DNA from 4 places in the Aeromicrobium sp. P5_D10 genome. Region 1 is predicted to be linked to each of the others. Evidence: riboswitches for the same ligand, from Rfam matches in the RefSeq annotation. Region 1 holds a riboswitch; each other region holds the start of a gene.
What was found. Region 1 has a riboswitch for cobalamin ahead of cobN (cobaltochelatase subunit CobN). Riboswitches for the same ligand answer to the same signal wherever they lie in the genome.
Positions count from the first base shown of each region.

Region 2: another riboswitch for cobalamin. It lies ahead of ACXJKC_RS14770 (magnesium chelatase subunit D family protein); the one in region 1 lies ahead of cobN (cobaltochelatase subunit CobN).
Region 3: another riboswitch for cobalamin. It lies ahead of ACXJKC_RS10565 (ABC transporter substrate-binding protein); the one in region 1 lies ahead of cobN (cobaltochelatase subunit CobN).
Region 4: another riboswitch for cobalamin. It lies ahead of ACXJKC_RS18100 (fibronectin type III domain-containing protein); the one in region 1 lies ahead of cobN (cobaltochelatase subunit CobN).

Region 1 covers NZ_JBFUME010000001.1:7,945-10,138, forward strand. Annotated here, with positions in the region: gene cobN (cobaltochelatase subunit CobN) at 1-906, opposite strand, end outside; cobalamin riboswitch at 945-1,073, opposite strand; gene cobA (uroporphyrinogen-III C-methyltransferase) at 1,183-1,923, shown strand; gene ACXJKC_RS00050 (hypothetical protein) at 1,935-2,194, opposite strand, start outside.
Region 2 covers NZ_JBFUME010000006.1:449,172-451,365, forward strand. Annotated here, with positions in the region: gene cbiE (precorrin-6y C5,15-methyltransferase (decarboxylating) subunit CbiE) at 1-658, opposite strand, end outside; cobalamin riboswitch at 688-836, shown strand; gene ACXJKC_RS14770 (magnesium chelatase subunit D family protein) at 898-2,194, shown strand, end outside.
Region 3 covers NZ_JBFUME010000005.1:14,749-16,942, reverse strand. Annotated here, with positions in the region: gene ACXJKC_RS10570 (FecCD family ABC transporter permease) at 1-261, opposite strand, end outside; gene ACXJKC_RS10565 (ABC transporter substrate-binding protein) at 258-1,319, opposite strand; cobalamin riboswitch at 1,376-1,558, opposite strand; gene ACXJKC_RS10560 (PucR family transcriptional regulator) at 1,635-2,194, opposite strand, start outside.
Region 4 covers NZ_JBFUME010000010.1:92,921-95,114, reverse strand. Annotated here, with positions in the region: gene ACXJKC_RS18100 (fibronectin type III domain-containing protein) at 1-877, opposite strand, end outside; cobalamin riboswitch at 1,028-1,172, opposite strand; gene ACXJKC_RS18095 (DUF1707 SHOCT-like domain-containing protein) at 1,225-1,758, opposite strand; gene priA (bifunctional 1-(5-phosphoribosyl)-5-((5-phosphoribosylamino)methylideneamino)imidazole-4-carboxamide isomerase/phosphoribosylanthranilate isomerase PriA) at 1,763-2,194, opposite strand, start outside.

The DNA.
Region 1 (2,194 bases):
CCCGTCCTCATCGATCTCCTTGAACGAGAACGGCGCAGTGATGATGCGTCCGTCGAACTCGGGGATCGCGATCTGGTTGGCCGAGTCGAGTGGCGTCACGCCGTCGTCGGACTCCTCCCAGTCCTCGCGGCTCGATGTCAGGCACAGACCCTGCAGGATCGGGATGTCGAGCGCCTTCATCCGCGCGACGTCCCACGACTCGTCGTCACCACCGGCGCTGACGGTGCCGGGCTTGGTGCCGCCCGCCGCGAGCACCGTGACGATCAGGGCGTCGAGCTTCGCCAGCTCGTCGAAGAGGGCGTCGGGGGCCGCGCGGAGGGATGAGCTGAAGATCGGGACGCCGGCGGCCTCGCCGGTCGCGTCGATCGCGTCGGCGAGCGAGTGCGCGAAGCCGCTGTTACCGGACGCCTCGTGCGCCCGGTAATACAAGACCCCGATTCGCGGCAGGTCCGCCGGCTTGGCCGGGCGCTCGGCCACCCCAAACTCGGGCAGCGTCGCCGGCGGCTCGAAGCCTACGCCCGTCAGCAGGACGGTGTCGGACAAGAAGGCGTGCAGCTGCGCGAGGTTGGCTGGGCCGCCCTCGGCGAGGTAGACGTGCGCGTCGGCCGCGACGCCGATCGGGACGGTCGACTGCTCCATCAGCTCGGCGCTCGGGGTCTGCTCGCCGCCGAGTACCACGATCGGCTTGCCGAGGTCGCGGATGCGCCAGAAGCCCGAGCACAGGTCCTGCGGGGAGCCGAGGATGCGGGCGACGATCAGGTCGGCCTTCTCGAGGGCCTCGGCCATCTCGGTGTGGTTCGGTCGGGATGGGTTGGCGTACAGGTAGTCGGCTCCCGACGCGCGTGCGGAGAGCAAGTCGGTGTCGGACGTGGACAGCAGGGCAATACGTGTAGACGACTCGGCCATGGTGCCGGGCTCCTCCTAGGGGTTCTCGCCCCATCAATTGGTCGGACCGTCCCGTGAACAGTGTCTGGCTTCATCCTGTCGGATGTCACAGTGGCGGAACCGCCCCGGATTGTCACCGGGTTCCTGCGCCACGGGCGTACTCGAAGACTACGGGAGAACCAGCGGTGGCCGTCGGACGCCCTGGTTGCCGGTCACGTCCGAGCCGCAGGCGACAATGGGGCAATGCTTGGTTTGACGTTGTCGACGCCCGATCTTCCTGCGGCAGGAGAGCCCGGAATGGCGGGTGTCACGTTGGTGGGCGGCGGGCCCGGCGACCCCGAACTGATCACGGTCGCAGGCCTGAAGGCCCTCATGGCCGCCGATGTCGTGGTGGCCGATCACCTGGCCCCCTTGGCGTTGCTGGAGCAGTTGCGTCCCGGCGTCGAAGTCCTCGATGTGGCCAAGTTCCCTCGCGGACGGACGACTCCGCAGGAGGCGATCAATGAGCTGCTGATCGATCGCGCGAAGCAGGGATTGCGAGTCGTCCGGCTCAAAGGCGGCGACGGTTACGTGTTCGGGCGCGGTTTCGAGGAGCTTCATGCCTGCCGTGAGGCAGGCGTTCCGGTCAGGGTCGTTCCGGGTCTGTCTTCGGCGGTCGCGGTTCCGGCGCTGGCCGGAATCCCGGCAACCCATCGTGGCTTGGTCCACGGTTTCACGGTCGTGTCGGGTCACGTGCCTCCGGGGCATCCGTCGAGCCTGACCGATTGGTCGGCTCTGGCTTCCGTCGGCGGCACGATCATCGTCTTGATGGGTGTAGCCAACGCGGGTCACATCGCCGATGCGCTGACGGCCGGCGGGATGGGAGCGGAGACGCCCGTCGCATTGATCTGCGATGGCAGCCTCCCATCGGAACGGACGATTCTCACGACGCTGGACGAGGTGCGCGTCACGATGGAGCGAGAACAGGTCGAACCGCCGGCCGTGATCGTCATCGGTGCCGTTGCGGCGCTTGCCGGACAGTCGACGCAGACCCGCTGACTCGGTGTGAGCTACACCGTCCTGCTGCCGAACAGCAGATGGAAGGGCTTCGCCGCCAGCGTCAGCATGGGGCGGCGTCCGCTCAGGAATCGCAGCGGACCGTCGTCGGCGAATCGCCAGACGGCCCGGCCCGAACCCATCCGGATACGTCCGCGGACGCGCGAGACCTTCAGACTTCCTCGCCGATCCTGGGCGATACGGAATCCGAGGGGGAGCGCGAACGGCAGCCGCCGGATTCGTCCGATCTGCAGTGAGCCGATGTCCTTGGCCA
Region 2 (2,194 bases), on a different contig from region 1:
TGCGCGGGCCCGACAGCTCGATTCCGATGATGTTGAGCCGGGGAGCCGTATCGCACCAGGCTTGGGCGCTGGCGGTGACATGCGTTTCCTCCGCTGAGCCGAGGTTGCCGAGGACTTGCAGGGTGCTGTCGCCGTAGTCGGTCTCGACGAGGAGTGCAGCGATCCGTCCGGGGGTGTCCTGATCTGACGACAGCACGATCAGACGTCGACCCGGCGCCAGTTCGCGCAGGATTCGGGCCGGGTCACGTCCTACGACGCTGACCACGACACAGGACTCGGACGACCAGCCGAGCCGGGCCCGTGCCAAGGACACCGAGGAGACAGCGGGGTGCACTGTCACGTGATCGGCTCCCAGAAGATCGATCAGTGTCGTGCCGATGCCAGAAATCAGAGGATCGCCGGAGGCAAGCGCAACGACCGGTCCGCTCACGAGATCCGCGATGAACGGGGCGAGCTGCTCGCGAAGGGGCGAAGGCCAGGTCTCGCGGCGCTGCCCGGTGACTGACGGAACCATCGACAGATGACGTCCGCCGCCGATCAGCACTGCGGCTCCGAGGACGATTCGTCGATGCGCCTGGGGCAGATCGTCCCAGCCGCCCGCGCCGATGCCGATGACGCTCAGAGATGTCGAAGCAGAGGGGGGATCGGTGGCCAACATTGCTCGCCACGCTATCGTCATGAGCGGCACGAGGTGCCCCAAGGGTCCAGGCATCGGAAACGGTGCGGAAGATCTGAGGGGAGAATCTGGGAAGTCGGTGAGAGTCCGACACAGGCCCGCTGCGGTGAGTCAGGCCCCTGCAATCTGGGGGACTTGATAAGTCCGAAGACCGGCCCCGCGCCTGACCACAGTTTCGGCGTAATCAGCCGACGGCGAATCGAGCGGGAGCCTCCATGCCACTGCAATATCCCTTTTCTGCCGTACTCGGCTGTCAGAGCGATGCGCTCGACGACATGGGCCTGGCCCTGATCCTCAATGCGGTCTCGCCCCACATCGGCGGCGTCCTGGTGCGTGGCGAGAAGGGTACGGCGAAGTCGACCACGGTGCGGGCCATGACCGGGGTCCTCCCGCCGGTCGAGGTGTTCGCCGCGGACCGGTTCTCGATCGATCCGGCCGACGCTGCCGGGGCCTCACCCGACGGCCCGTTCGCATCCGATCACCCGACGACGGTGAGGCCCGCCCGGCTGGTCGAACTGCCGGTCGGAGCGACCGAGGACCGGGTGCTGGGTTCGATCCAGCTGGAACGAGCGCTCTCGCACGGCAAGGTCGAATACGAACCCGGTCTGCTTGCCGCGGCGCATCGCGGCCTGCTCTATGTCGACGAGGTCAACCTGCTTCACGACCACCTGGTCGACGTGCTTCTCGATTCGGCGGCAATGGGCCGAGTGACGGTCGAGCGTGACGGCGTTTCGCTCGAGTACGCCTCGCGGTTCGTGCTGATCGGGACGATGAACCCCGAGGAAGGTGAGCTACGGCCGCAGCTGCTCGACCGTTTCGGTCTGACGGTCGAGGTGTCGGCGGTGCGTGAGCCTCACCTGCGGGCCGAGGTCGTACGCCGACGGATGAGCTTCGATCTGGACCCCGCTGCATTCGTCAAACAGTTCGAGGCCGCTGATCACGCGTTGACCGAGCGGATCGACGCAGCTCGGGCTCGGTTGCCGTTCGTGGAACTCACCGACGCGGCGCTGTTGAAGATCGCAGAAGTGTGCGCGGCATTCGAGGTCGACGGTCTGCGCGCCGATATCGTGACCGCCCGAACCGCTGTCGCCCACGCTGCCTGGAACGGACGGGACGAGGTGGCACGCGAAGACATCCGCCGCGCAGCGTTGTTGGCACTGCCGCACCGTCGGCGTCGTAATCCGTTCGACGCTCCGGGCCTCGATGAGGAGTTGCTCGACCAGATCCTGGGTGATGAGGAACTCCCTCCTGAACCGCCGCCGGAGCCCGAACCGGAACCGGAGCCTGAGCCCTCGCCACCGGGTGAGAGCGAGGATGGGGGCGATCAGCCTGACGGTCCTAGTGACGACTCTGCACCGGCCGAACCTCAAGATGCTCCGGCCCAGCAGCCTGCGCCGCCTACCAGTGCGAGCAACGAATCGGTCGTCTCTGCCAGCACACCTGCCTGGCGGCCCAAAGCGCTGACGGTACGCGGAACCGGCCACGGAGCCGCGGGACGGCGCAGCCGCGCCATCACCT
Region 3 (2,194 bases), on a different contig from region 1:
CGCCAGACCGGCGCCGCACACGGCCGCCAGGAGCGTGCGCGGCAGGCGCAGCTCCCAGACGATGCCGTCGCGGATGCGTGACACGCCTGCGTCACCCCATCCGAGGTGCTGGCCGACCACGGCAAACACCTCGCCGACTGAGAGATCGGCCGGGCCGATCGTGATCGCCACGGCGATCGACAGCGCCAGCGCCGTGAGGCCCACCGCCCAGAACGCCCCGCGGGCACCCCGGACCGCGAGCGTCGGATCGGCCTGGTTCAACGCGTGAGCCCGAGCTCGGCCAGCGCCTTGGAGAGCTTCTCGGTGCCGTCGACCGTGCGGATCGAGGGGTTCATGTCAGCGCCGTTCATGATGACGTAGCGCTTGTTGCGCACTGCCGTCAGGCGCTTGGTGACCGGGTTGGACTCGAGGAACTTGATCTTGTCCTCCAGCTTGTCACCGGTCTGGGACTTGCGGCGCAGGTCGCCGAGCACGATGACGGTGGGGTCTCGGTCGAGGACGCTCTCCCAGCTGACCTGGGGCCACTCGGTGACCGTGTCGTCGAAGACGTTCTCGACGCCGACGGTGCGCGACATGACGCCGGGCGAGCCGTTGGCTCCGGCCATGTAAGGCAGCTCGGTGTTGGCGAACCAGTACGCGATGGACACGTCGCTCTTCGGGGCGTTCTCGGTGGCCTTGGCCATGCGGGACTTGAGCTCGGCGATCAGCTTCTCGCCGCGGGACGAGACGTCGAAGATCTGGGCGAGGTCGGTGATCTCCTGGTAGATGACGTCCATCTCGAGCGGGTGTTCGCGGGGTCCATCGCCGCTCTCGTCGGTGCGACCGTCGCAGTGCGACGGGGCGACGTACGTGGGCACGCCCAGCTTGGCGTACTGCGCACGCCGGTCAGGGTCCTCGTCGTTGAGGGAGCCGCCGAATGACGCCGTCACGATGTCGGGCTCCTCCTGCAGCACTCTCTCGTAGGAGACGGCATTGTCACCGAGGCGGGGAACCGTGGCATTGGCCTTTGCCAGGTTGGGGCGGATCTCGTCGGTCCAGGTCGAGGTGCCGACCATGCGGTCGCCCAGGCCGAGAGAGAGCAGGATCTCGGTCGATCCCTGGTTGACCGAGACGGCACGCTGCGGTGCCGCCTCGATGGTCACGTCGGTGCCGCAGTTGTCCTTGAGCGTGAGCGGGTAGGTCGTGCTGCCTTCGCCCGCTCCCGGGGTCGAGGCGTCGCGGTCGGATGACTCACTGGTTCCGCAGGCGGTGAGGACGGAGGCGGCAAGCCCGGCGCAGAGCGCCCAGGCGGCAGAGCGCGTGAAGGAAGGAAAAGACACGTGATTCCTGTGATCTGAGGCTCTTGCGCGGAGCCTGACGAATGATCCGGCCGACATGAGTCGACCGCAAACCAGCAGGTCTTCGGACTCGGGTTCGACCGGATGGTGGCGCCTTCCCAGATCTTGCGATCCAGTGGCGATGCCACCTCCGTCCCCCTCACCGCTGCGCGTCAGCTCCGGAGTCACACCGGATTCCCTGACCCAAACGAATGGGTACGACTGGTTCGCTGGCAGCCTAGCAAGGGCTCGACTCGCCCGGTCTCGGGGTTCTCCTGACCATGCCTGGAGCGAACTGCAGGACGTGGCGTCGTCGAGTCAGACGGTCTCGTTCGACAGGAGCGGTTGTACCGCGAGGGCAACACGCAGTGAGAGATTCTCGGGGTCGATCGGATGCCCCAGAATTCCTTCGATGCGTCGGATGCGCTGGGTCACGGTGTTCGCATGCACTCCCAGCCTCCGCCCACATCGTGAAGGGCTCCCCGAGGTGTTCAGGAAGTGTCGCATCGTCACCAGAAGCCTGTCGCGGCCCTCGTGCTGCAGCAACGGGCCGAGTTGATCCTCCACGAACCGGCGAGCCAGATCATCACGTTGGGAAGCCAGAATCTCGACTGCCGCATCTGGGAAACACGCGACGCGGCCCGGCGAAACGGGCATTCGCGCGGTCAACAGCGCTTCGTCGTGGGTGTGTCGAAAGCCGTCAATCCCGGCGCGGGCAGCGCCGAAGGCCACGCCGACGCCGGGTGGAAGCTCGATTTCGCGCAGCCGGTCGTACGACGACGCCGAAATGGGTGTGAACCATCCGTGCACGCTCGACACCCCGGCCGGCACCGCGAGGTGTTGGCGAGCAAGACCGGCAATACGCCGCCGCACGGACT
Region 4 (2,194 bases), on a different contig from region 1:
GCTTCTTGACGACGCTGTAGTCGTAGTCGCCTGCGGTCTGGCCGAAGTCGCTGACCAGCTTCTCGCGCAGCTTGGTCAGGAACTGACCCTGTGCAGTCGTGGTGAGCCGAACCCACGAAGAAGCTGGGTCCGCGGTGTTCAGTGCTGTGAGCGAAGCGGTGACCTGCTGCTGCGTGGCAGTGGGATTCACGGCCGTCGTCCTGGCCGTGGCAAGTTCTGCGTCAGTAGCCGTTGCGGTCTTGCCCTTGCCGATGCCCCTGATCAGATCGGTCTTGTCGACTTGGGAGAAGTAGGACTCACTCTCCCAGCAAGAATCTGCCAGGCCGAGGTCGCAGCCATAGCCGTACAGCGTGAACTGCCACCGCATGACGTCACCATCGTGCAGAGTCAGTGCACCCGCACCGACCTGGGCCGTCACGTTGTTGACCGTGTACATCCAGCCAGACATGGAGTTGTAGTCGGGCGTGCCGAGGTACGCGTCTCCGTCGGTGCCGGTCAGCTCGAATCCCGGCTGGCTCGTGATGTACGACGGAACGTTCGCGGTTCCCTTGTCGAAGCCCTTGACGCCCGACAGGTACCAGCCCGCGCTGCTGGTATCCCCAGCGTCCAACGCGGTGAACTGGTGCGATGTCTCATCCAGGACGCTCTCGGTGACAGCCGCGGCCGTCGAGCCCTCCGGGACCGTCACCTTGACCGGCTCGACGTAGTAGCCCTGACCGATGTTGTAGCCCTCGAAGGTCACGTAGACCGATATGTCGCTTGCTGCTTGGGCGGCCGGAGCCAGCCCCAGCACGAGGGCAAGTGTGGTGAACGCGCTGATCAGCGCTGCTCCCACTCGGCTGCGACGCCGTCTTTCGATGATGGACCGGGATCCCATGAATTCTCTCCTTGCTCGGACCCCGCAGAGGTAAGGCATGGCAGAGAAAACGTCCCGATCGACACAAAACTCCGCGTCAGAGAATCTGGCGCGGAGCTGTTATCGAATCGGAGAACGATTCGGCCATGTCCCGCTTTCCGCGGCAGGACTTGGCCAGACACCCTCGTGACAGGTACTCCGACTCGTGGCGCGATCGCTCACGCCACACACGGTTGCGGGACAGCGCCGGATTCTCACCGACTTCCCCCAGCACGAGTGCAACTGGTTACAGCAAGTCACGATTTCCGTGACTCAAGAACGGACCTTAACGCATTCCCGCGTAGTCAGGTCCTGATGTGACCGACGTCCTATCCCAGCCCGCGCCGACGACGACGCTTGGCAGCGATCTTGTCCTCGATCGCCTCGATCCGCGACTCGCGGTTCAGCCGCATCGAGAAGTAGCCGATCCCCACGCCGAGGCTCGGGAAGATCGGCCAGAAGAACAACAGCCCGCCGCTCGCGATACTCGTGGCACCCCAGATCGCCACGCACAGCCCGGACACGAAGATCCACCCATTGCGGGCGTCGCGCAGATCGCGCTGGTACTGGGTCACCGCCTGGACCTGCAGGCTGGAACGGTTGGCCGCCTGCCTCACGACCGGGGCGGGGGTCGCCACGACCAGGTCGGTCAGCAACGCTGCAAGCCCGCCCACGAGGCGGGTGCCCAGGACATCGGCACTCCGTGCCTCGAACTCGTCGCGGGTCAGCCTGCCGTCGGCATAGGCGTCGCGCAGCACCGTGACGGCATGATCGCGGTCGGCATCGGTCGCCCTGAGCAGCGCAGCGTCCGGCTCGCGAGGATCGGCCGAGAAGCCCGACCAGATCTCCGCGCCCGACGCCATGGGTTCAGACCTCGCGTACCGCGGCGAGGGCTTCGGGCAGGGTGAACGCACCGGCGTACAACGCCTTGCCGATGATGGACCCTTCGACGCCGAGGTCGGCAAGCGTCGCGATGTCACGCAGGTCCTGCAGGCTCGACACGCCGCCCGAGGCGACGACGGGCTTATCGGTCACGGCGCACACCTGACGCAACAGGTCGAGGTTGGGCCCGGTCAGCGTGCCGTCCTTGGTCACGTCGGTGACGACGTAGCGGGCGCAGCCGTCGCGATCCAGGCGCGCCAGGGTCTCGAACAGGTCGCCGCCGTCCTCGGTCCAGCCACGGGCAGCCAGCGTCGTGCCGCGTACGTCGAGGCCCACCGCGATCTGATCGCCGTACTGGCCAACGACCTTGGCGCACCAGTCGGGATTCTCGATCGCCGCTGTGCCAAGGTTGACGCG